Regions from separate parts of the Crossiella sp. CA198 genome, predicted to be linked through region 2. Evidence: riboswitches for the same ligand, from Rfam matches in the RefSeq annotation. Region 2 holds a riboswitch; each other region holds the start of a gene.

Region 1 (7,006 bases), on a different contig from region 2:
GTGCGATGGCGGTCGTCGGGCCCGCGCTGGTGCTGTGCTGGGTGCGTGGCCTGCGCTACCTGATGCAGGCCGACCCGGTGCTGCGCGGGCAGGTCCGGCCGCACTGGCGGGATGTGCCGCGCAGCGCCCGGCGCGGCCTGCTGCCCGGCTACGGCTCGTTGCTGCGCAAGCTGTCCACCTTCCTGCGCCGCTCCTACCACCCCTCCCAGGAGGGCTCCACCGCACGGGCCGTGGCCTACCTGGCCACCTCGCCCGCGGCCAGGGCCGCGGGGCACTGATGACCCGCCAGGACACCCCGCCGCACCCCATTGGCGCCGGTCCCGACCGACTGGTCGGCTGGGCGGCGCGCGCGATGGACACCTACATCCGGCTGTTGCGCCGCGGCGGGGCCGCCGAGGGGCCGCCCGAGCCGCCGCGGCGGGTGCGGATCGCCGAGGTCAGGGCCGAGGCCGAGGACGTGGTGAGCCTGCGCCTGGTGGCCGCCGGCCGGACCCCGCTGCCCGCCTGGCAGCCCGGCCACCACCTGGACCTCCACCTGCCCTCGGGCAAGCGACGGCAGTACTCGCTGTGCGGGGACCCTACCGACCGTTCGGTAGGCTATCGGATCGCGGTGCGCCGGATCGCCGGGGGCGGCGGCGGATCTCGGGAGGTGCACGAACTGCGCGCCGGGGACGAACTGGGCATCCGCGGGCCGCGCAACGCCTTCCCGTTCGTCCGCGCCCCGCGCTACCTGTTCCTGGCCGGTGGCATCGGGATCACCCCGATCCTGCCGATGGTGCACGCCGCGGCCAGGGCGGGCGCGGACTGGCGTCTTGTCTACAGTGGACGGTCGCGAGCGAGCCTGCCGTTCCTGGCCGAGCTGGCCGGTTACGGCGACCGGGTGCGGGTGCACGCCGACGACGAGCACGGCGGCCCGCCCACCGCGGCGGACCTGGTCGACCCCGGCGACTCGGTGCTCTACTGCTGCGGCCCGCCCCCCATGCTCGCCGCGGTCAAGCAGGCCGTTCCGGTGACCCGGCCGCTCTACAGCGAACGCTTCAGCCCACCGCCGGTCCTGGGCGGCGCGCCGTTCGAGGTCGAGCTGCGCCGCACCGGCGTCACCGTGCCGGTGCCCGCCGAGGTCTCCGCGCTCACCGCGATCCGCGCCGTGCTGCCCGATATCGGCTACTCCTGCCAGCAGGGATTCTGTGGCACCTGCCGGGTCCGGGTGCTCGAGGGCGAACCGGACCGCGCCCATCCGGCCGACGAACCGGACCAGGCGCGCATCTGCGTGACCCGCGCACGCACCCGGCTCGCGCTGGATCTGTGATGATGAACCGGACATGACTGAACTGACCGAGACGAGCAGCCCGCCCCGGCGCAAACGCCGGATGTCCCCGGCCGAACGCCGCGAGGACCTCATCGGCGCGGCACTGGAGCTGTACAGCAGCCGGGCGCCGGAACTGGTGTCGATCGAGGACATCATCACCCACGCCGAGGTGTCCAGAGCGCTGTTCTACCGCTACTTCGGCAGCCTGCGCGAGGTGCACGTGGCCGCGCTGCGCACCGCGGTGGACGAGCTGGTGGACCGGCTGACCCGGCGCGAGCCCGGCACCCTGATCGACCAGCTCCGGCACTCCCTCGGGGTGTTCGTCGACGTCGCCGACACCTACGCCACCGCCTACATCGCGTTGCTGCGCAGCGGATCCGTGGTCGCCACCCAGGACACCGACACGCTGGTCGATGAGGTCCGGCACGTGGCGGTGCGGGAGATCCTCACCGTCACCGGGGTCACCGAGCCCAGCCCGTTCATGCTGCTGACCCTGCGCTGCTGGGTCGCGGTGGTCGAGGGCACCCTGCTGATCTGGTTGCAGGAACGCAAACACGGCCGCGAAGAGCTGATCGACTGGCTGATCGACCAGCTCGCCGCGATGACCGCGGCCACCGCCACCCGCGACCCCGTCACCGCCGAACTGCTGACCCGGATCGCCGCGGACGTCTGAGGCGGGCCCGCACCACACCTGCCCCGGGTTCCGGCTGCTGAACGCGGGAACGCGACGAAAGTTCCGTGCTATGCCGGATCGCCACCTGATTGTGATCCTGATGACCCGTTCAGAGCTGGCTGCGTTGCGGACAGGTGCCTTACGGTCACTGGGCCGCAGTGTTCGGGAAGCCGGTGTGAATCCGGCGTGGTCCTCGCCACTGTGACCGGGGAAGTCCCGTCTCGAACAGTGTCACTGGGCGGCTCAGCCGTCTGGGAAGGCCTGAGACGTGGCCATGATCCGGGAGCCAGGAGACCGGCTGCGGCGCGTACGGAACCGTCCACGAGGCATGGAGGAGAACATGTCGGCATCTGCCGCGTCCCCCGATCGTCCGACCGCCATCGCGGTGCCAGCCTGGTCCTGGCTGGTCGCCGCCGCCGCGCTGATCGTGCTGTACGTGCTGTTGCAGGAGAACGGCCTGTTGCTGGCACACGGCTCCGAGCTGATCCACGAGTTCGCCCACGACGGGCGGCACGCGCTCGGCGTTCCGTGCCACTGAACGGGGCCGCGTAGATGACTACTCCCACCTTCGGATCCACGCTGCTCCGTGGCGCCCTGGCCGGTGTGGTCGCCGGGCTGGCCGGCGCCGCGGTGCAGTACTTCCTGACCGAGATCCCCCTGGAAGCGGCACTCGCCGTGGAGGAGGCCCGCCCGGCCGACCCCGCGGCGGGCGACCACCACGAGGAGCTGTTCGACCGGGGCACCCAGCTCGTCGGCGGACTGCTGGCCACCGTGGTGATCGGGCTGTCCATCGGCCTGGTGTTCGCGGTCGCCTTCGCGCGGCTGCGCCACCGGCTGCCCGGCCGGGCCGACCTGGACCGCGCGTTGCTGCTGGGCGGCGTCGGGTTCCTGACGATCTCCTTACTGCCCGGCCTGAAGTACCCGGCCAACCCGCCCGGCGTCGGCGATCCGTCCACTGTGGAGGAACGCACGCTGCTGTACCTGGCGGTCATCGTCGCGGGACTGGTGCTGGCCAACCTCGCGCCGTGGTTCAACCGGTTCCTGGCGGGCAAGGGTCTTGACCGCTCGGTCCGGCTGGTGCTGACCGGACTGTCCACTGTGGTCCTGCTGGCACTGGTGGTTTTCCTGTTGCCCGCCAACAACGACCCGATCCCGGCGGACATCCCGGCCCCGCTGCTCTGGCAGTTCCGGCTGTACTCGCTGATCCAGCTGGCCACTCTGTGGACAGTGCTGGCCAGTGTGTTCGGCCTGCTGCTGGAGCGTCAGCAGCGCAAGGCTGACACGCCCGCGCTGGCCGCATAGCATCAACGGGCCGGGGCCGCGGGGCGAGGAGCCCGCGGCCCCGGCCCTATGCTTGCCCGGTGAGCACCGCACAGGAACGCTGGGCCCGGCAGCTCGCCGACTGGGCCATCCCGGCGCATGTGCTGGCCGGGGCCGCCGAATCGCCGTGGGTGTTGCCGCGTCAGGTGTTCCGCCGCCGCGCCGCCGCCCAGCTCGCCGCGCCCACCGGGGCCACCTTTGACCGGGCCCGGGTGGAACTGGACGAATCCGGTTCGCTGCTGGACATCGGCGCCGGGGCCGGGACGAGCAGCCTGCCGCTGCTGGCCGCCGGGCTGGTCACCGAGTTCACCGCGGTGGACGCCGACGCCGACCTGCTCGCCGCCTGCATCGAGGGCGCGGACTCCCTCGGCGTGCCCACCCGCGGACTGCGCGGCCGCTGGCCGGACCTGGCCAAGCGAGCCGGCGTCGCCGATGTCGTGGTGTGCGGCAACGTGGTGTACAACGTGCCCGACCTGGCCCCGTTCATCGCCGCCCTCACCGCGGCCGCGCGGCGCAGCGTGGTGCTGGAGACCGCGGCCCGGCACCCGCTGGTCGACCTCAACCCGCTGTGGCAACACTTTCACGGCCTCACCCGCCCCGAGGGTCCCACCGTCGACGATCTGATCGCCGCACTGGGCGAACTCGGCGTGCACCCCCACCTCACCCGCTGGCGGCGACCCTCGGAACCCGAGCACCGGGACTTCGCCGAGCTGGTCGAGACCACCCGCCGACGCCTGTGCCTGCCACCGGAGTCCGCCGCCGAGGTCGACCGGGTGCTGCGGGAGCACGGCCACAACCCTGAGCTGCCACCGGATCTGGGCTCCTCCGGCCGCGAGCTGGCGACCCTGACCTGGCCGGGCTGGGCGGACTGAGGGCGCGGCGCGGCCACGAGCTGGCCGCCCGTCGCCACCTGCGCACACCCCTGGTGCTGCACCAGGAAGACCCGGCAGCGGCCTGGCCCGCGCTGGCCGCCGAGCAGGTGACCAGCGTGCTGGTCGAATTGTCGGCGGGCCGGAGCCCGGACTCCGGCCGGCAGGTGCTGCTGCCCTGTGCGCTGCACGGTGGCGGCCCCGGTCAGGCGTTGATCGTCTTCAACTACCCGGACAGCCCGGCCACGCTGACCGCGTGATCCACGTCGGCGGGGTGGCTTGAGCGGCAGGTCCGCCTACCGACCGGTCGGTAGGCGGAGATTGTGGGTGGTCCGGTGCGTGGGTGGCGGAAATGTGGGTGGTCGGACCCGATGTGCCGTCGGTCGGGCACGTATTGGCTTGTCAACAGGAGGCAACACGACCGAGGAGGGACCGGATGGGTGAGCCGGTGCGGGTCAGCGTCGTCGCGATGGACCCGATGCTGGAAGCCGGCGCGACCGGTGCATTGCACAGCTGCCCGGATGTGGCCGTGGCGGGCCCGGCCGAGGCGGCGGAGGTGACCGTGGTGATCGTGGACGCGGTGGCCGAGGCCGTGCTGGACCTGGTGCGGGAGACCAGGAACCGCCCGGACCGGCCGGAGGTGGTGCTGGTGGCCACCGATCTGCGACCCGCGGAGGCCCTGCACGCCATCGCCGCGGGCGCCCGCGGCCTGCTGCGCCGCCGGGAGGCCAGCGCGGACCGGCTGGCCCGCACCGTGCTGGCCGCCGCGGGCGGGGACTGCACGGTGCCGCCGGATCTGCTCGACTCGCTGCTGGAGCACCGCGCCCGGCCGGTCGAGCGGGCCGGGGTCGGCGGGGTGGCGCTGAACGAGCGGGAACGCGAGGTGCTGCGGCTGGTCGCGGACGGGCGGGAGACCGGGGAGATCGCCCAGGAACTGTGCTACTCGCCGCGGACCGTGGTCAGCGTGGTGCACGACATCACGCACCGGTTCCGGCTGCGCAACCGGGCGCACGCGGTGGCCTACGCGTTGCGGGCAGGTCTGCTGTGACCGCGGTGGCGCAGCTGCGGGTGCGGCTGGACGCGACCGACGCCACGGTCCGGGCCGGGGCGCTGGAGTTGTTGTCCCGCGCGGGTATCGCGGTCGACCCGGCGGAGGCGACGGTGACCCTGGCGGCGGGCGGCACGGTGGAGGAGGCCCTGGACGCCGCCCTCGCCACGCCGGAACCCGCGTTGTCGGCCGTCCGGTCCGGGCGGGACCGGCGGCTGATGGTGCTGGCCGACACCTTCGCCCCCGCGGGCGTGCTGCGCGCGGTGCGCACCGGGGTGAGCGTGCTGTTGCACGCCGGGCGCACCACTACCGACCAGTTGGTCGCCGCGGTGCATTCGGCCCGGCACGGCGACGGCCGGTTGCCCTCGGAGGTGCTGGCCCGGCTGCTGTCCGGGCCGGAGACCGCGGTGGTCACCGCGCCCCGCACGCTCACCGCGCGGCAGACCGCGGTGCTGACCCTGATGGCCGACGGGCACGGCAACGCCGCGATCGCCCGTTCGCTGTCCTGTTCCGAGCACACCGTGAAGAACGTGATCTACGAGCTGATGGCCCGGCTCCAGGTGCGCAACCGCTCGCACGCGGTGGCCCGCGCGGTCCGCGCCGGACTGATCTGATCTCCGGAGATTCACTGTCACACCAGGAAAAGGCCCCGTCGGTCGCGACGGGGCCTTCGTGCGGCAGGCGATCAGCCGGTGGAACTCAAGGCGGCCTCCTCGGCGGGTAGGAAGTCGGTGAGTTCCACCCCGAGGCCGGACTCCCGCGCGACCCGCAGCACCAGCGCGGACACGGCCAGGTCGAGCACGCCGAGACCGAAGGGGGAGAACAGGGTCACCCGGTGCGGGTCCCGCCGGTGGTCCGTGCCGATGTCGAGCAGGTCGCCGAGCGTGCCGGTGATGAACTCGCGGTGGCCCAGGTGCTGTTCGGCCAGGTGCAGCGAGGTGGCCGCGCGGCACACGTGATCGTGGTCGTCGACGATGTTCACCGCGCCCAGGACCCCGTCGATGGTGACATCGCGCAGGGACAGGCCGAGCACCAGCGTGCCCGGGTGGCAGGCGCTGAGGTCCACGTGCGGCACGGAAGCGGTGGTGGCGAAGGAGATCAGCCGGTTCGCGGCCAGGGCCTGGTCGAGGTCGGTGGCCACGGTGACGGTCAGCTCCGGGTCGGCGCAGGTGGCGAAGGCCGCCGCCCGCTCGCGGTCCAGGTCGAACACGGTCACCGCGCGCAGTTCGGGCCGTACCACCCGGAGGAACCGCAGCACCTCCCGGTTGATCACCCCGCAGCCGATCAGGGTGACCCCGGAATCCGGCGTGGCGCCGGGCAAAGTCGCCGCGGCCAGGGCTGCGCTGGCCGCGGTGCGCCGGGCCGAGATGGTCGAACCCTCCAGCAGTGCCACCGGATTGCCGGTGCGCATCGAGTTCAGCACGATCGCGGCCGAGGCCCGTTGCAGGCCGAGGGAGACGTTGCCGGGGAAGCTGGCGATCCACTTCATCCCGGCGACCGCCTGCGCGCCACCGAGATAGGCTGGCAGGCCGATGATCCGGTTGCGGGTGTCGTCCGGGAAACGCAGGAACACCGAGTGCGGCAACGCGGTCTCGCCCCGCGCGTGCTGCACGTAGGCCTGCCGCACCGCGGCCAGCACCTCCAGCTCCCGCCCGTCCAGCACCCGCCGGACCGTGTCGTTGCCGAGGATCAGCACCGGGCCACCTCCATCGCGTCGTCCTTCCACAGTTCGGTGACGTCGCCGAACTGGGCCGCGACCCAGTCGTCGTCGTAGATCGTGTCGAGGT
Region 2 (7,006 bases):
ACAGGATGGCGGGGCAGTAACGAGTGACGACCTACGCGGAACGTGAGCCGGAACAGTTAGACCGTTCACCCAACGACTCCCCACCCCCGCGTAGCAGTCCATCTCCCGTGCGGCGCAAGGGCATGTTCGCCTCGCTGCGCACCCGCAACTACCGCTACTTCGTCGCAGGCGCGAGTATCTCGCTGATCGGCGTCTGGATGCAGCGGGTCGCCCAGGACTGGCTGGTCCTGGATCTCTCGCACGGCAGCGCGGTCGCCCTCGGCATCGCCGCCGCCCTGCAGTTCGCGCCCACCCTGGTGTTCTCGCTGTGGGCGGGCGTGCTGGCCGACCGGATGGACAAGCGCAAGCTGCTGATCGGCCTGCAGACCGCGATGGGCCTGTGCGCGCTGGCGCTGGGCCTGCTGGTGGTCACCGGCGCCGCGCAGCTCTGGCACGTCTACGCGCTCTGCCTGGCGCTGGGCTGTTTCACCGCGGTGGAGACGCCGGTGCGGCAGTCCTTCGTGGTGGAGATGGTCGGCAAGGACCAGGTGACCAACGCGGTCGCGCTGAACTCGATGAACTTCAACCTGGCCCGGATCACCGGCCCGGCCATCGCCGGTGTGCTGATCACCCTGATCGGCACCGGCTGGGTGTTCCTGCTCAACGCGGCCACCTTCGTCGCGGTGATCCTCGGCCTGTTCCTGATGAACCCGGCCCAGCTGCACCGCGGCACGCCGGTGCCCAGGGCCAAGGGCCAGCTGCGCGAGGGCCTGCGTTACGTGCGTGGCCGCAAGGACCTGGTCGTGCTGATGGTGCTGGTGTTCTTCGTCAGCACCTTCGGCCTCAACTTCAGCACCACCCTGGCCGTGGTGGCGCGCAACGTCTTCCAGCGCGACGCCGACGGCTACGGCCTGCTCTCCACCCTGCTGGCGGCAGGCACCTTCCTGGGCGCGCTGCTGGCCGCCCGGCGCAGCACCAAGGGCAAGCCGCGGCTGCGGGTGATGATCGGCGGCGCGATCGTGTTCGGGATCCTGGAGATCGTGGTCGGGCTGATGCCCACCTTCACCGCGCTGGGACTGATGCTGATCCCCACCGGCATCGCCGTGATGACCTTCACAACCACGGCCAACTCGACCGTCCAGCTGGCCGTCCGGCCGGACATGCGCGGCCGGGTGATGGGCCTGTACATGCTGGTCTTCCTGGGTGGGACCCCGTTGGGCAGCCCGGTGATGGGCTGGGTCGCGCAGGAGTTCGGCGGCCAGGCGCCGCTGCTGGTGGGCGGGATCGTGTCCCTGCTGGCCGCAATCGTGTGCGGAGCCGTTCTCGCAGGTCGCGGCGGCATGCGCTGGCCGGTCGGCCGATGGTCACGCTTTCGGGTGCGCCGCCGGGGCTTGACGACGGAGTGAAGTAAGCCTAACCTAAGTCTTGTCCGCTTCGTGGTGGGAGCGGCAGTCAGTTCGGGAACAGAGTGAGGCCCCGGCTCCGTAAGGAGTCCGGGGCCTCACTCTTTCGGCGACGTCAACTTGTCGGAGCATCCACCGCCGAAGTTCTGGGGCAACGATCAGGGCAGCAGCAGACCGTTCTTGCCCGCGCGGGCGTCCTCGAAGCGCTTGCCGACCTCGGCCCAGTTCACGATGTTCCACAGGGCGTTGATGTAGTCGGCCTTCACGTTGCGGTACTGCAGGTAGTAGGCGTGCTCCCACACGTCGAAGACGACTAGGGGGGTGGTGGCGATCGAGAGGTTGGAGTGGTGGTCCTTGAGCTGCTGGGTGATCAGCCGCTGGCCGATCGGGTCCCAGGCGAGCACGCCCCAGCCGGAGCCCTGGATGGTGGTGGAGACGGCGTTGAGCTGGGCGCGCAGCTTGTCGAAGGAGCCGAACTCCTCGTCGATCGCGGCGGCGAGTTCGCCGGTGGGCTTGTCTCCGCCGTTGGGCGAGAGGATCTTCCACCACACCACGTGCATGGCGTGTCCGGCCAGGTTGAAGGCCAGGGTGTGCTCCAGGCCGACGATCGAGCCGAAGTCGCCCTTGTCCCGGGCCTCGGCGATCTTGTCCAGGGTGTCGTTGGTGCCCTTGACGTAGGCCGCGTGGTGCTTGCTGTGGTGCAGCTCGTTGATCTCGCCGCTGATCGCCGGCGCGAGCGCGGAGTAGTCGTAGTCCAGATCGGGCAGGACGTAGGCGCCCATCAAGAGCCTCCCCATGTGAATGGCAGTCAGTTCATGAGAGTGCTGTGCAACTACAAGTTACTTGCAACAAGCCATGGTCACGAGTTGGGGTCGGCAGTTTGACCTGGCTTGTCCTGCCGGGTGAGCATCAGCGGCAGAAGTCCGAATGTTCGCCTTCAAGCAGGGGAAGCCGGTCGAAATCCGGCGCTGACCCGCAACGGTGGGCCGCTTCACGCGGTGAGCCCGAGTACCTGCCGAGGGTGCGATCACCGAACTCCGTCGAGGCTCGCGGAAGGTGTCCATGAAGAAGTCGTTGCTTGCCGCTGTGTGCGTGCTCACGCTGTCGTTCTCGGCTTGTGGGAGCCCGGCGGCCGCCCCGCAAACCCCGGCCGGGGCCGCGCAGGAGATCGTCAACTGCGGCCGGACGCAGAAGTTCGACGGCCGGCCCCAGCGGATCCTGAGCATGAACCAGCACGCCACCGAGGTGCTGGTGGCGCTGGGAGTGACCGACCGGATCGTGGGCACCGCCTACCCGGACACCCCGGACGTGCCCGCGGCCATCGCCACCGACTACGCCAAGGTCAAGACCATCTCGCAGAAGTACCCGACCCTGGAGCAGCTGCTCGGCACCGAGCCGGACCTGGTGGTCGGCGGCTACGCCAGCGCCTTCGCCGAGAAGGACGGCCGCGGCCGGGACGCTCTGGAAGCCAAGGGGATCCGCACCTTCCTGCTCTCGGAGAACTGCCCGGACGCCACCGCGGCCATCGGCACCTACACCGATGACCTGGGCGTGCTCGGCCGGCTGCTCGGCGCGACCGAGCAGGCCACCAAGCTGATCGGGGAGACCAGCAAGGCCGTGGACGAGGTGACCGCCAAGGTCGCCGCCGCGAACAAGCCCGCGGTGCCGGTGTTCTTCTACGACAGCGGCGAGCAGGCCCCGTTCACCGTCGGCGGGCGCGGGCTGGGCAACGACCTGGTCAAGCGGGCAGGCGGCCGCAACATCTTCGCCGACGTGCCCAAGGTCTTCGGCGACGCCAGCTGGGAACAGGTCGGCGACCGCGCGCCCGAGGTGATCGTGCTGGTGGACTACCTCGGCGACAACGGCGGCGTGGACGCCAAACGCCGCTTCCTCGAAGGACATCCGCTGGCCAAGGGCACCCCGGCGGTACGGAACAAGCGGTTCGTCACGCTCACCCTGCCCGACCTGATCGAAGGCATCCGGCTGCCCGCGGCGCTGCGCACGCTCACCGCCGGGCTGCACCCGGACCTGGCCAAGTGACCAGGGTTCCCCTCGGCCTGACCCTGCTACTCGGTTTCCTGGCGCTGCTCGGCGCCGCCAGCCTGGCCCTGTCCTTCGGGTCGGTGGCGGTGCCGGTCGGCCAGGTCTGGCGGATCCTGCTGCACTGGGCCGCACCCGGGCTGGTCGAGGCCGACTGGACCCCGGTGCGGGCCTCGATCATCCGCGAGTCCCGGCTGCCCAGGGTGGTGCTGGCGGTGCTGGTCGGCGCGGCGCTCGCGCTGGCCGGGGCGGTGGCCCAGGTGGTCACCCGCAACCCACTGGCCGATCCGTACCTGCTGGGCGTCAACTCCGGGGCCGGGTTCTTCGTGGCCGTGGTCATGGTGCTGGGCATCGGCGCCGGGGTGCTCGGCGCGGCCACCGTGCCGATCGCGGCCTTCCTGGGCGCGCTGGTGGCGTTGCTGCTGGTGCTCACGGTGGCCGGGCGGTTCGGTTCGGTGACCGCGCTGGTGCTCGGCGGACTCGGCGTGGCACAGATCTTCGGCGCGGGCATCCTGATGGTGATCTTCCTGGCGGCCAAGGGCGATCAGGCCAAGCAGGTGTTGTTCTGGCTCAGCGGCGGACTCGGCGATGCCCGCTGGGGGAGCATGGTCGTGCCAGGGGTGGTGCTTGTGCTGGCGCTGGCCGCGGGCATGGCGGTCGGGCGCTGGCTCAACCTGCTCTCCGCGGGTGACGACGGGGCCGCCGCGCTCGGCGTGGATCCGAAGAAGCTGCGGTTGCTGGCCCTGATCGCGGTCGCGCTGCTGGCCGGGACCTCGGTCACGGTGGCTGGCGGCATCGCCTTCGTCGGTCTGATCATCCCGCAGGCGGCCGCGTTCCTGGTCGGCGCGGACGCCCGGCGGCTGCTGCCGGTGGCCGCGCTGCTCGGCGGGGTGTTCCTGGTCGGGGCGGACCTGCTGGCCAGGGTGGTGATCGCGCCGCTGGAGATCCCGGTCGGCGCGGTCACCTCCTCGGTGGGCGGGCTGGTGTTCCTGGTGATGCTGTACCGGCGGCGGGGGAGGGCGGCATGAGCGTGCGCACCGAGGGCGTGCGGGTGGCCCTGGGCGGGCGGATCGTGGTGGACGGCGTCGATCTCGAACTGCGCGCCGGTGAGGTGCTGGGGCTGGTGGGGCCCAACGGTTCCGGCAAGACCTCGCTGCTGCGCACGCTGTACCGCGCACTGGCCCCGGCCGATGGCGCGGTGCTGGTGGACGAGCGGCCGGTGACCGGGTTCGGGCGGCGGGAGCTGGCCAGGACACTGGCCGCGACCACCCAGGAACCCGAGCACGCGGCCGCGCTGACCGTGTCCGAGGTGATCACCCAGGGCCGCACCTGCCACCGCGGCTGGCTGGAGTCACTGCGTGCCGAGGACCACGCCGCGGTCGGCGAGGCGATCACCCTGGCCGACCTGGAAGCCTTGCGGGACCGGGATGTCCGCACTCTCTCCGGCGGCGAGCGGCAGCGGGTCTCCATCGCTCGCGCGCTCGCCCAGCAGCCCCGGATCCTGGTGCTGGACGAGCCGACCAACCACCTCGACCTGCGGCATCAGCTCGCCGTGCTGGAACTGCTGCGGGCCCGTGCTACCGAGGGGCTGTCCGTGCTGCTCACCCTGCACGACCTGCGGCTGGCGGTGGAGCACTGCGACCGCTTGGTGGTGCTCGACGAGGGCAAGGTGGTGACCGCCGGGCCGCCGGTCGAAGTCCTCACCGCTGACCTGCTCGCCGGGGTCTTCGGCGTGCGCGGTCAGCTCAGGGAACTGGCCGACGGACGGTCCACAGTGGACATCGCGGGGACGGTATGAGCTGCCTACGCAAGTTCCTTGGCGAACTGGCGGATCAGGCGCAGCGAGTCCGCCGTGCTCAACGCGCGTTCCAGGGCCTGGTCGAAGGCGGAGTCGAACTCGCGCAACCGCACCGGGTGGTCGATCAGCGAGGTCGCGGTCACCGTCTCCTGCCACAGCAGCGTGGGCAGCTGCGGACTGGGGAACTCCAGCAGGTGGAACCCGCCGCCGCCGAGGGCGTGGAAGGCCTCCGCGGTGAACGGCACCAGCCGGATGTCCACAGTGGACGGTCGTTGCTCCACCATCGCGACCAGGTGCCGCAGTTGCGCGGCCAGCACCGCGCGGCCGCCGACCTGCTGGTGCAGCACGGCCTCGGTGACCACCGCGGTCAGCCGCAACGGGTCCGGGCCGTCCAGCCGGTGCTGGCGGATCAGCCGGGCCTCCAGGACCCGCTCGACGTCGGCCATCCGGATATTCGGCCCGGCGCCGCGGATCACCGCGCGGGCGTAATCCTCGGTCTGCAACAGGGCCGGGATCAGCCCGCCGTCGTAGGAGCGGATCGCGGCCGCGCCGTGCTCGTAGCCGAAGAAGCGCAGCGTGTCGTCGTTGAACAGCCCGCCGTAGCCCTGCCACCAGGACCGCTGCTCGGCGGCCGAGCGCAGTTCGATGAGTCCGGCATAGGACTCCTCGCTGAGCCGGTAGGCCTTGGCCAGCGCCTTCAACCGCACGTCGGTGATCTTCAGCTTCCCGCCCTCGACCCCGGAGACGTAGGGCTGGGTGAGCCGGGCGGCCTTGGCCGCGGCGACCGCGGTGAGACCGGTCAGCTCCCGGTGCTCGCGCAGCCGGAGGCCGAGTTCCCAGTTGGCGACGGTGGGTGAGGTGGGCACTAACGCAACTCCAGATGACGGTGCTGATATCAGTGCAGAAGTCTCGCACACCGGGCCTGGCCACGAAGGAGTGATGGCCGCCGCCTGCCCGGAGATCCGGATCCACTGCGACCCGGCCCCGCCGGACACGCTGTCCTGCGCCCAGGTCGCCGGTGACCCGGAGGTGGCATTGGGGCTGGTGGCGGCGGAGCTGGCGGCGACCGCGCACCGGGTGGAAGCGGCGGCCGCGCGCACCGCCCTGTCGGTGTACGCGATCAAGATCGGTCAGGCCACGGTGCTGCCCTGGGCGCTCGGCCTGGGCTGGTGGCACCCGGACCGGGTCCGGCTGGGCGGCGACGGCGGCCACGGCTGGCACACCCTGCACCTGCCCGGCGCACCGGAGCCGGTCACCCTGGCCGAGCTGATCGACGGGATTTTCGAGGGTCACCTGTTCCGGGTGGCCGGACACCTGGCGGCGGTACGCGGCTGCGCGCGGCCGACCATGCTCGGCCAGATCGGCTTCGGCATCGGCACCGCCTTCGCCCGCGCAACCCGCGGCGCCGCCGACTCAGCCCACCTTTCCCTTGCCCACCAACAGTTATGCGCCGCCCTGCCCTGGCTCGGCCCAACCGGCCGCCTACTGCCCGGCACCCACGGCCTGACCTTCCTGCGCAACCACTGCTGCCTGTTCTGGACCGCCCCGGAGGAAGACGCCTGCCGCAGCTGCCCCCGCCGCACCGACGAAGACCGCCTCACCACCTAACCCCCTCCCCAGCGTGTTGGCCGTTGTCGTACGCCGAGTTGGCCGTTATGGACGCCGAGTTGGCCCAACTCGTACGCCACGTTGGCCGTTGTGGGACGGGGCGGAGGGGTGAAACCCCCACGACGAGGGCCCTCGCGTGTTCTCCGTACGGCCTGGAGCATGCAGACCACACCCCGAG
Region 3 (7,006 bases), on a different contig from region 2:
TCCAGTCCGCGACGACCCCGGTGGTGGCGTCGTAGCCGAAGAGGTAGTCCACGGTGGCGGCCATCTCGAAGGCGCCCTTGTAGCCGTGGCGGCGCATCGCGGACAGCCAGCGCGGGTTGACCACCCTGGCCCGGAAGACCCGGGAGACCTCCTCGTTGAGGGTCCGGGTGCGCACCGCGTCCGGCCGGGTGCTGTCGCCGATGTAGGCGGCGGGGGCCTTGCCGGTGAGCGCGCGGACGGTGGCGACCATGCCCCCGTGGTACTGGAAGTAGTCGTCGGAGTCGGCGATGTCGTGTTCACGGGTGTCCACGTTCTTGGCGGCCACCGCGATCCGCTTGTACGCCGATTCCATATCGCCGCGGGCGGGCTGCCCGTCGAGTTCGCGGCCGTAGGCATAGCCGCCCCAGACCGCGTACACCTCGGCCAGGTCGGCGTCGTCGCGCCAGTTCTTGCTGTCGATCAGCGGCAGCAGCCCGGCCCCGTAGGCGCCCGGCTTGGAGCCGAAGATGCGCATGGTGGCGCGGCGGTCGTCGCCGTGCTCGGCCTTGTCCGCCTCGGCGTGCGCGCGCACGAAGTTCTGCTCGGCCGGTTCGTCCAGGGCGGCGACCAGCCGGACGGCGTCGTCGAGCAGGGCGACCACGTGCGGGAAGGCGTCCCGGAAGAACCCGGAGATGCGCACCGTGACGTCGATCCGCGGGCGGCCCAGCTCGGCCAGGCCGATCACCTCAAGCCCGGTGACCCGGCGAGACTGGTCGTCCCACACCGGCCGCACGCCCAGCAGCGCGAGGACCTCGGCGATGTCGTCCCCCGCGGTGCGCATGGCGCTGGTGCCCCATACGGACAGTCCGACCGAGGGCGGCCATTCGCCGGTGTCCTTGCGGTAGCGGTCCAGCAGCGAGTCGGCCATGGCCTGCCCGGTCTCCCAGGCGAGCCTGCTGGGCACGGCCTTCGGGTCCACGGAGTAGAAGTTGCGGCCGGTGGGCAGCACGTTCACCAGGCCGCGCAACGGTGATCCGCTCGGCCCGGCAGGCACGTAGCCGCCGTCCAGGGCGTGCAGCAGGTGGCCGAGTTCGTCGGTGGTGCGGGCCAGCCGGGGCACCACCTCGGCGGCGGCGAATTCGAGGACCTTGGCGACGTCCTCGTTGTCCTTGTCCAGCACCGAACGCACCACCTCGGTGGCGCTGCCCTGGACCCAGCCGCCCGCGTCCATCGCGGTGACCAGTTCGCGGGCCTTGGCCTCGATCGCGTCGGTGTCGGTGCGGGAGGCGGAGCCGTCCTCGTTGAGCCCCAGGGCTTCCCGGATGCCGGGCAGCGCGGCGACCTGTCCGGCCCACATCTGCCGGGCCTGGATCATGGCCAGCACCAGGTTGATCCGGGCCTCGCCCTCGGGCGCGGCGCCCAGGATGTGCAGGCCGTCCCGGATCTGCACGTCCTTGACCTCGCACAGCCAGCCGTCCACGTGCAGCAGGAAGTCGTCGAACTCCGCGTCGTGCGGCCGGTCGTCCAGGCCCAGGTCGTGGTCGAGTTTGGCGGCCTGGATGAGGGTCCAGATCTGCGCCCGGATGGCCGGGAGTTTGGCCGGGTCCATGGCGGCGATGTTGGCGTGCTCGTCCAGGAGTTGTTCCAGCCGGGCGATGTCGCCGTAGCTGTCCGCGCGGGTCATCGGCGGCACCAGGTGGTCGACCAGGGTGGCGTGCGCCCGGCGCTTGGCCTGGGTGCCCTCGCCGGGGTCGTTGACCAGGAACGGGTAGATCAGCGGGATATCGCCCAGCGCCGCGTCGGTGCCGCAACTGGCGGACATGCCGACGGTCTTGCCGGGCAGCCATTCCAGGTTGCCGTGCTTGCCCACGTGCACCATGGCGTGCGCGCCGAACTCCTGGGCCAGCCAGCGGTAGGCGGCCAGGTAGTGGTGGCTGGGCGGCAGGTCCGGGTCGTGGTAGATGGCGATCGGGTTCTCGCCGAAGCCGCGCGGCGGCTGCACCATGACGACCACGTTGCCCGCGGTCAGCGCCGCGAGGACGATCTCGCCCTCGGGATCCTGGCTACGGTCCACGAACAGTTCGCCGGGCGCCGGACCCCAGTGGCCTTCGAGTTCCGCGCGGAAGTCGGCGGGCAGGGTGTCGTAGAACTCGCGGTACCTGGCGGCGCTGATCCGCACCGGGTTGCCGGAGAGCTGGGTCTCGGTGAGCCAGTTCTCGTCCTGGCCACCGGCGGCGATCAGCGCGTGGATCAGCGCGTCACCGTCCAGCTTGGCCACGCCGGGCAGGGCGCCCTCGCCTTCGGCCGGGCCGATGTCATAACCGTTGTCCCGCAACGCGGCCAGCAGTTTGACCACGCTGGCCGGGGTGTCCAGGCCGACCGCGTTGCCGATCCGGGAGTGCTTGGTCGGGTAGGCCGAGAGCATCAGCGCGATCCGCCGGTCGGCGGCCGGGATGTGCCGCAACTGGGCGTGCTTGACCGCGATCCCGGCGACCCGGGCGGCGCGTTCCGGGTCGGCCACGTACACGGTGAGGCCGTCCGGGTCGATCTCCTTGAAGGAGAACGGGACGGTGATGATCCGGCCGTCGAACTCGGGGATGGCCACCTGGGTCGCGGTGTCCAAAGGGGACAGTCCGTCGTCGTTGGCCGCCCAGCTCTCCCGGCTGGAGGTGAGGCAGAGTCCTTGCAGGATCGGCACATCCAGCGCGGCCAGCGCGCCGACGTCCCAGGCGTCGTCCTCGCCACCGGCGGAGGCGGCGGCCGGTTTGGTGCCCCCGGCGGCCAGCACGGTGACGACCAGGGCATCGGCCTTGCCGAGTTCGGTGAGCAGTGCGGGTTCGGCGGTGCGCAGCGAGGAGCAGAACACCGGCAGCGCCTGGCCGCCCGCGTCCTCGATCGCGCTGCTGAGCGCCTCGACGAAGGCGGTGTTCCCGGCCACGTGGTGGGCCCGGTAGTAGAGCACCGCGACCACCGGTCCGCTGGTGGTGCGGGCGGTGCGCTCCAGCACGCCCCAGGTGGGGGTGGGCTGCGGCGCGGCGAAGCCGAGACCGGTGAGCAGCACGGTGTCGGAGAGGAAGTTGTGCAGTTCGGCCAGGTTGGCCGGGCCGCCGTGCGCGAGGTAGGCGTGCGCCTCGGCGCAGACGCCGCCAGGCACCGTGGACAGCTCCATCAGCTGGGCGTCCGGGGCCTGTTCGCCGCCGAGCACGACGACGGGCCGGGGTCCGGCGAGCAGCCAGTCCAGGCCCTCTTCCCACATCCGGCGGCCGCCGAGGATGCGCACCACGACCAGGTCCACGCCCTCGACCAGGGCGGGCAGGTCGTCCACGAGCAGCCGGGCCGGGTTGCCGAGCCGGTAATCGGCCTCGCCGGCGCGGGCGGAGAGCAGGTCGGTGTCAGAGGTCGACAGCAGCAGGATCACGCGTGGCTCCACATCCCTCGGGGTCCGCGCCCCATGACGGTCGGGGACGGTGAGCGGAGTGTCTGGCTCCCGGGCTCGCACCCGGTGACAGTGGCGGGACCGCGCCGGACTCACACCGGCTTCCTCCGTGGTTCACCGTTCGAGGCGACCCTACCTGCCGCGTAGCATCCCGCGGGTGCCCGCTTCGCCACATCGCCAGCGCCCGGACGCCTGTCCCGGCGCGATCGAGGTGCACCCGGCGGCCGATGGCGGCCTGGCCCGGGTCCGGGTATCGGGCGGCACGCTCTCCAGGGCGCGGCTGGCGGTGCTGCGAACGGCCGCGATCGAGCTGGGCGACGGGTCGCTTGAGCTGACCTCGCGGGCGAATGTGCAGCTCAGAGGACTGGCGGCCGGGGCTGAGGTCGAGTTGGGGGCGCGGCTGGCCGAGGCCGGGCTGCTGCCCTCGCTGACCCATGAGCGGATGCGGAACATCGTGGCCGCGCCGCTGGCGGACAACCAGGACCTGGTGGACGCGATCGACGCCGCGTTGTGTTCGCGGCCGGAACTGGCCGGGTTGCCGGGGCGGTTCCTGGTGGCCGTGGACGACGGCGGCGTGGTGAGCGGGCTGGGTGCGGATATCGGCCTGGACCTGGTTGGCTCTTCCTGGGCGTTGTCGCTGGCCGGGGCCGATTCAGGGCTGCGGGTGGCCGACCCGGTGGACGCGGTGCTGCGGGCGGCCCTGGAATTCCTGGCGCTGCGGGCCGAGCACGGCGGCACGGCCTGGCGACTGGCCGAGATCGACGGCGGTGTCGCGGAGATCACTCGACGGCTGGGCGGACCGGTGTCCACGGAGCGGCTGGCGGTGCGCGGATCAGTGCCGCTGCCCCCCGGCCCGCTGCCGGACGGGCGCCTGGTCGTGGGCGCGCCGCTGGGGCGGTTGGACCCGGACCAGTCCGGCGCCCTGCTCGCGGTGGAGCAGGTTCGGCTCACACCGTGGCGCGGTCTGGTGCTGCCGCGGACGATCACCTTGGGGCACGGGCTGATCACCGATCCGGACTCACCCTGGCACGCGGTCACCGCCTGCACCGGCCGCCCCGGCTGCGCCAAATCCCTGGCCGATGTGCGCGCCGACGCCGTGCGCCACCTCGGGTTGCCCGGCGGGCCGGTGCACTGGTCGGGCTGCTCCCGGCGATGCGGACGGCCGCGCGGCGCGATCGACGTGCTGGCCACCGCGGACGGCTACCTGATCGACGGACAACCGCACGAGGACACGGCCGCGGCGATCGACGCGGCCCGGAGGAAGCAGCAGTGACCGAGTACATCAAGGACGGCAAGGAGATCTACCGCCGCTCCTTCGCCACCATCCGCGCCGAGGCCGACCTGGCCGGACTGCCCCCGGATGTGGCCCGGGTGGCGGTGCGGATGATCCACGCCTGCGGCATGGTCGACCTGGTGGCCGATATCGGCCACTCCCCCGGCGTGGTGGCCTCGGCCCGCGCCGCGCTGGAGGCCGGGGCGCCGATCCTGTGTGACGCCACCATGGTCGCGGCCGGGGTGACCCGCCGTCGCCTGCCCGCGGACAACGAGGTGCTGTGCTTCCTGGGTGATCCGCGGGTGCCGGAACTGGCCGCGTCGATGGGCAACACGCGCAGTGTGGCGGCCCTGGAACTGTTGCGGGACAAGCTCGGCGGCGCGGTGGTGGCGATCGGCAACGCGCCGACCGCGCTGTTCCACCTGCTGGAGATGATCGCCGGTGGCGCGCCAAAGCCCGCCGCGGTGCTGGGCATCCCGGTGGGGTTCATCGGCGCGGCCGAATCGAAGGAAGCCCTGGCCGCCAACGGTCTGGGCCTGGAATACCTGGTGGTGCGGGGCAGGCGGGGCGGCAGCGCGATGACCGCCGCCGCGATCAACGCGATTGCGAGTGACGAAGAGTGAGTGATCTGGGACGGCTGTACGGCGTCGGGCTCGGCCCCGGCGATCCGGAGCTGGTGACGGTCAAGGCGGCCCGGCTGATCGGCGCGGCGGACGTGGTGGTCTTCCACAGCGCGCGGCACGGGCGCAGCATCGCCCGCGGCATCGCCGAGCCCTACCTGCGGCCCGGCCAGATCGAGGAACAGCTGATCTACCCGGTGACCACCGAGGACAGCGAGGACTATCAGGGTCAGATCGACCAGTTCTACGCCGAGAGCGCCGAACGCCTGGCCGCGCACCTCTCCGCCGGACGCGACGTCGTGGTGCTCGCCGCCGGGGACCCGTTCTTCTACGGCTCCTACATGCACATGCACAAACGGCTCGCGCACCGGTTCCCGACCGAGGTGGTGCCCGGGGTGACCTCGGTCAGCGGCGCCGCCGCCGTGCTCGGCCGCCCCCTGGTCGAACGCGACGAGGTGCTCACCGTCCTCCCCGGCACGCTGCCGCAGGAGGAGCTGGCCGAATGGCTGGCCACCACCGACTCGGCCGCGATCATGAAGCTGGGCCGCACCTTCACCTCGGTACGCGAGGCCCTGCACGCGGCAGGCCGCCTGGACGACGCCTGGTACGTGGAACGGGCCACCACCGGCCGCCAGCGGGTCGCGCCACTGTCCGAAGTGGACCCCGAAGGCGTCCCCTACTTCTCCCTGGCCCTGCTGCCCAGCCAGGCCCACAGCACCATCGACTCCACCCCCGCCGAGTCCGCCACGGGACCGGGTGAGGTGGTCGTGGTCGGCCTCGGCCCCGCCGGGCGCGAATGGCTGACCCCCCAAGCACAGGACGCGCTCGCCACCGCCGACGAACTCGTCGGCTACGGCCCCTACCTGGACCGGATCCCGCCCAACCCGCGTCAGCGCCGCCACCCCTCGGACAACCGGGTGGAGGCCGAACGCGCCGCCTTCGCCCTGGACCTGGCCAAATCCGGCTCCCGGGTCGCGGTCATCTCCTCCGGCGACCCCGGCGTCTTCGCGATGGCCAGCGCCGTCCTGGAAGTCGCGGGCGAAGACCAGTTCGCCGAAGTCCCGGTGCGAGTGCTCCCCGGCCTTACCGCCGCCCACGCGGTGGCCAGCCGGGTCGGCGCGCCACTGGGCCACGACTACTGCGTGCTCTCCCTCTCCGACCGCCTCAAGCCGTGGGAGATCATCGAGGCCCGCCTGGCCGCCGCGGCGAGCGCGGACCTGGTGATCGCGATCTACAACCCGGCCTCGCGCACCCGAACCTGGCAGGTCGAATCAGCCAGGAAAACCCTGCTGACCCACCGCTCCCCCGACACCCCCGTGGTGATCGGCCGCGACGTCGGCGGCCCCGAAGAATCAATCCGCGTGGTCCGCCTCGCCGACCTCGATCCGTCCACTGTGGATATGCGCTGCCTACTGCTGATCGGCTCCTCCACCACCAGATTCCGCACCGGCCCATCCGGCGAACCAGTGGTCTTCACCCCACGCCGCTACCCCGCCTGACCCACTCCACCGCCGCCGCCACGGTCCCCACCGTGTCGGCGGCGGGCAACGCCGGCCGCCGCACCATCACCACCGGCACCCCCAGCCGCCGAGCCGCAACGAGCTTGGCCGCAGTCTGCTCCCCACCACTGTCCTTGCTAACCAACACCTCAATCCGGTACCGCCGCAACAACTCCAACTCACCGTCCACTGTGTACGG

What was found. Region 2 has a riboswitch for cobalamin ahead of ACTOWY_RS12220 (ABC transporter substrate-binding protein). Riboswitches for the same ligand answer to the same signal wherever they lie in the genome.
Region 1: another riboswitch for cobalamin. It lies ahead of ACTOWY_RS17690 (CbtB domain-containing protein); the one in region 2 lies ahead of ACTOWY_RS12220 (ABC transporter substrate-binding protein).
Region 3: another riboswitch for cobalamin. It lies ahead of cobN (cobaltochelatase subunit CobN); the one in region 2 lies ahead of ACTOWY_RS12220 (ABC transporter substrate-binding protein).

The regions. Positions count from the first base shown of each region.
Region 1 is NZ_JBQJIM010000009.1:300,087-307,092, reverse strand. It holds gene ACTOWY_RS17705 (metal-dependent hydrolase) at 1-278, shown strand, start outside; gene ACTOWY_RS17700 (PDR/VanB family oxidoreductase) at 278-1,309, shown strand; gene ACTOWY_RS17695 (TetR/AcrR family transcriptional regulator) at 1,371-1,982, shown strand; cobalamin riboswitch at 2,122-2,299, shown strand; gene ACTOWY_RS17690 (CbtB domain-containing protein) at 2,323-2,520, shown strand; gene ACTOWY_RS17685 (CbtA family protein) at 2,535-3,284, shown strand; gene ACTOWY_RS17680 (class I SAM-dependent methyltransferase) at 3,344-4,174, shown strand; gene ACTOWY_RS17675 (hypothetical protein) at 4,228-4,431, shown strand; gene ACTOWY_RS17670 (response regulator transcription factor) at 4,608-5,219, shown strand; gene ACTOWY_RS17665 (response regulator transcription factor) at 5,216-5,833, shown strand; gene sbnB (2,3-diaminopropionate biosynthesis protein SbnB) at 5,905-6,915, opposite strand; gene sbnA (2,3-diaminopropionate biosynthesis protein SbnA) at 6,909-7,006, opposite strand, start outside.
Region 2 is NZ_JBQJIM010000006.1:221,914-228,919, reverse strand. It holds gene ACTOWY_RS12235 (MarR family winged helix-turn-helix transcriptional regulator) at 1-20, shown strand, start outside; gene ACTOWY_RS12230 (MFS transporter) at 123-1,385, shown strand; gene ACTOWY_RS12225 (superoxide dismutase) at 1,541-2,164, opposite strand; cobalamin riboswitch at 2,279-2,416, shown strand; gene ACTOWY_RS12220 (ABC transporter substrate-binding protein) at 2,445-3,422, shown strand; gene ACTOWY_RS12215 (FecCD family ABC transporter permease) at 3,419-4,450, shown strand; gene ACTOWY_RS12210 (ABC transporter ATP-binding protein) at 4,447-5,220, shown strand; gene ACTOWY_RS12205 (Scr1 family TA system antitoxin-like transcriptional regulator) at 5,226-6,086, opposite strand; gene ACTOWY_RS12200 (hypothetical protein) at 6,160-6,828, shown strand.
Region 3 is NZ_JBQJIM010000043.1:657-7,662, reverse strand. It holds gene cobN (cobaltochelatase subunit CobN) at 1-3,397, opposite strand, end outside; cobalamin riboswitch at 3,433-3,566, opposite strand; gene ACTOWY_RS41730 (hypothetical protein) at 3,573-4,688, shown strand; gene ACTOWY_RS41725 (precorrin-8X methylmutase) at 4,685-5,311, shown strand; gene ACTOWY_RS41720 (precorrin-2 C(20)-methyltransferase) at 5,308-6,807, shown strand; gene ACTOWY_RS41715 (cobalt-precorrin-6A reductase) at 6,782-7,006, opposite strand, start outside.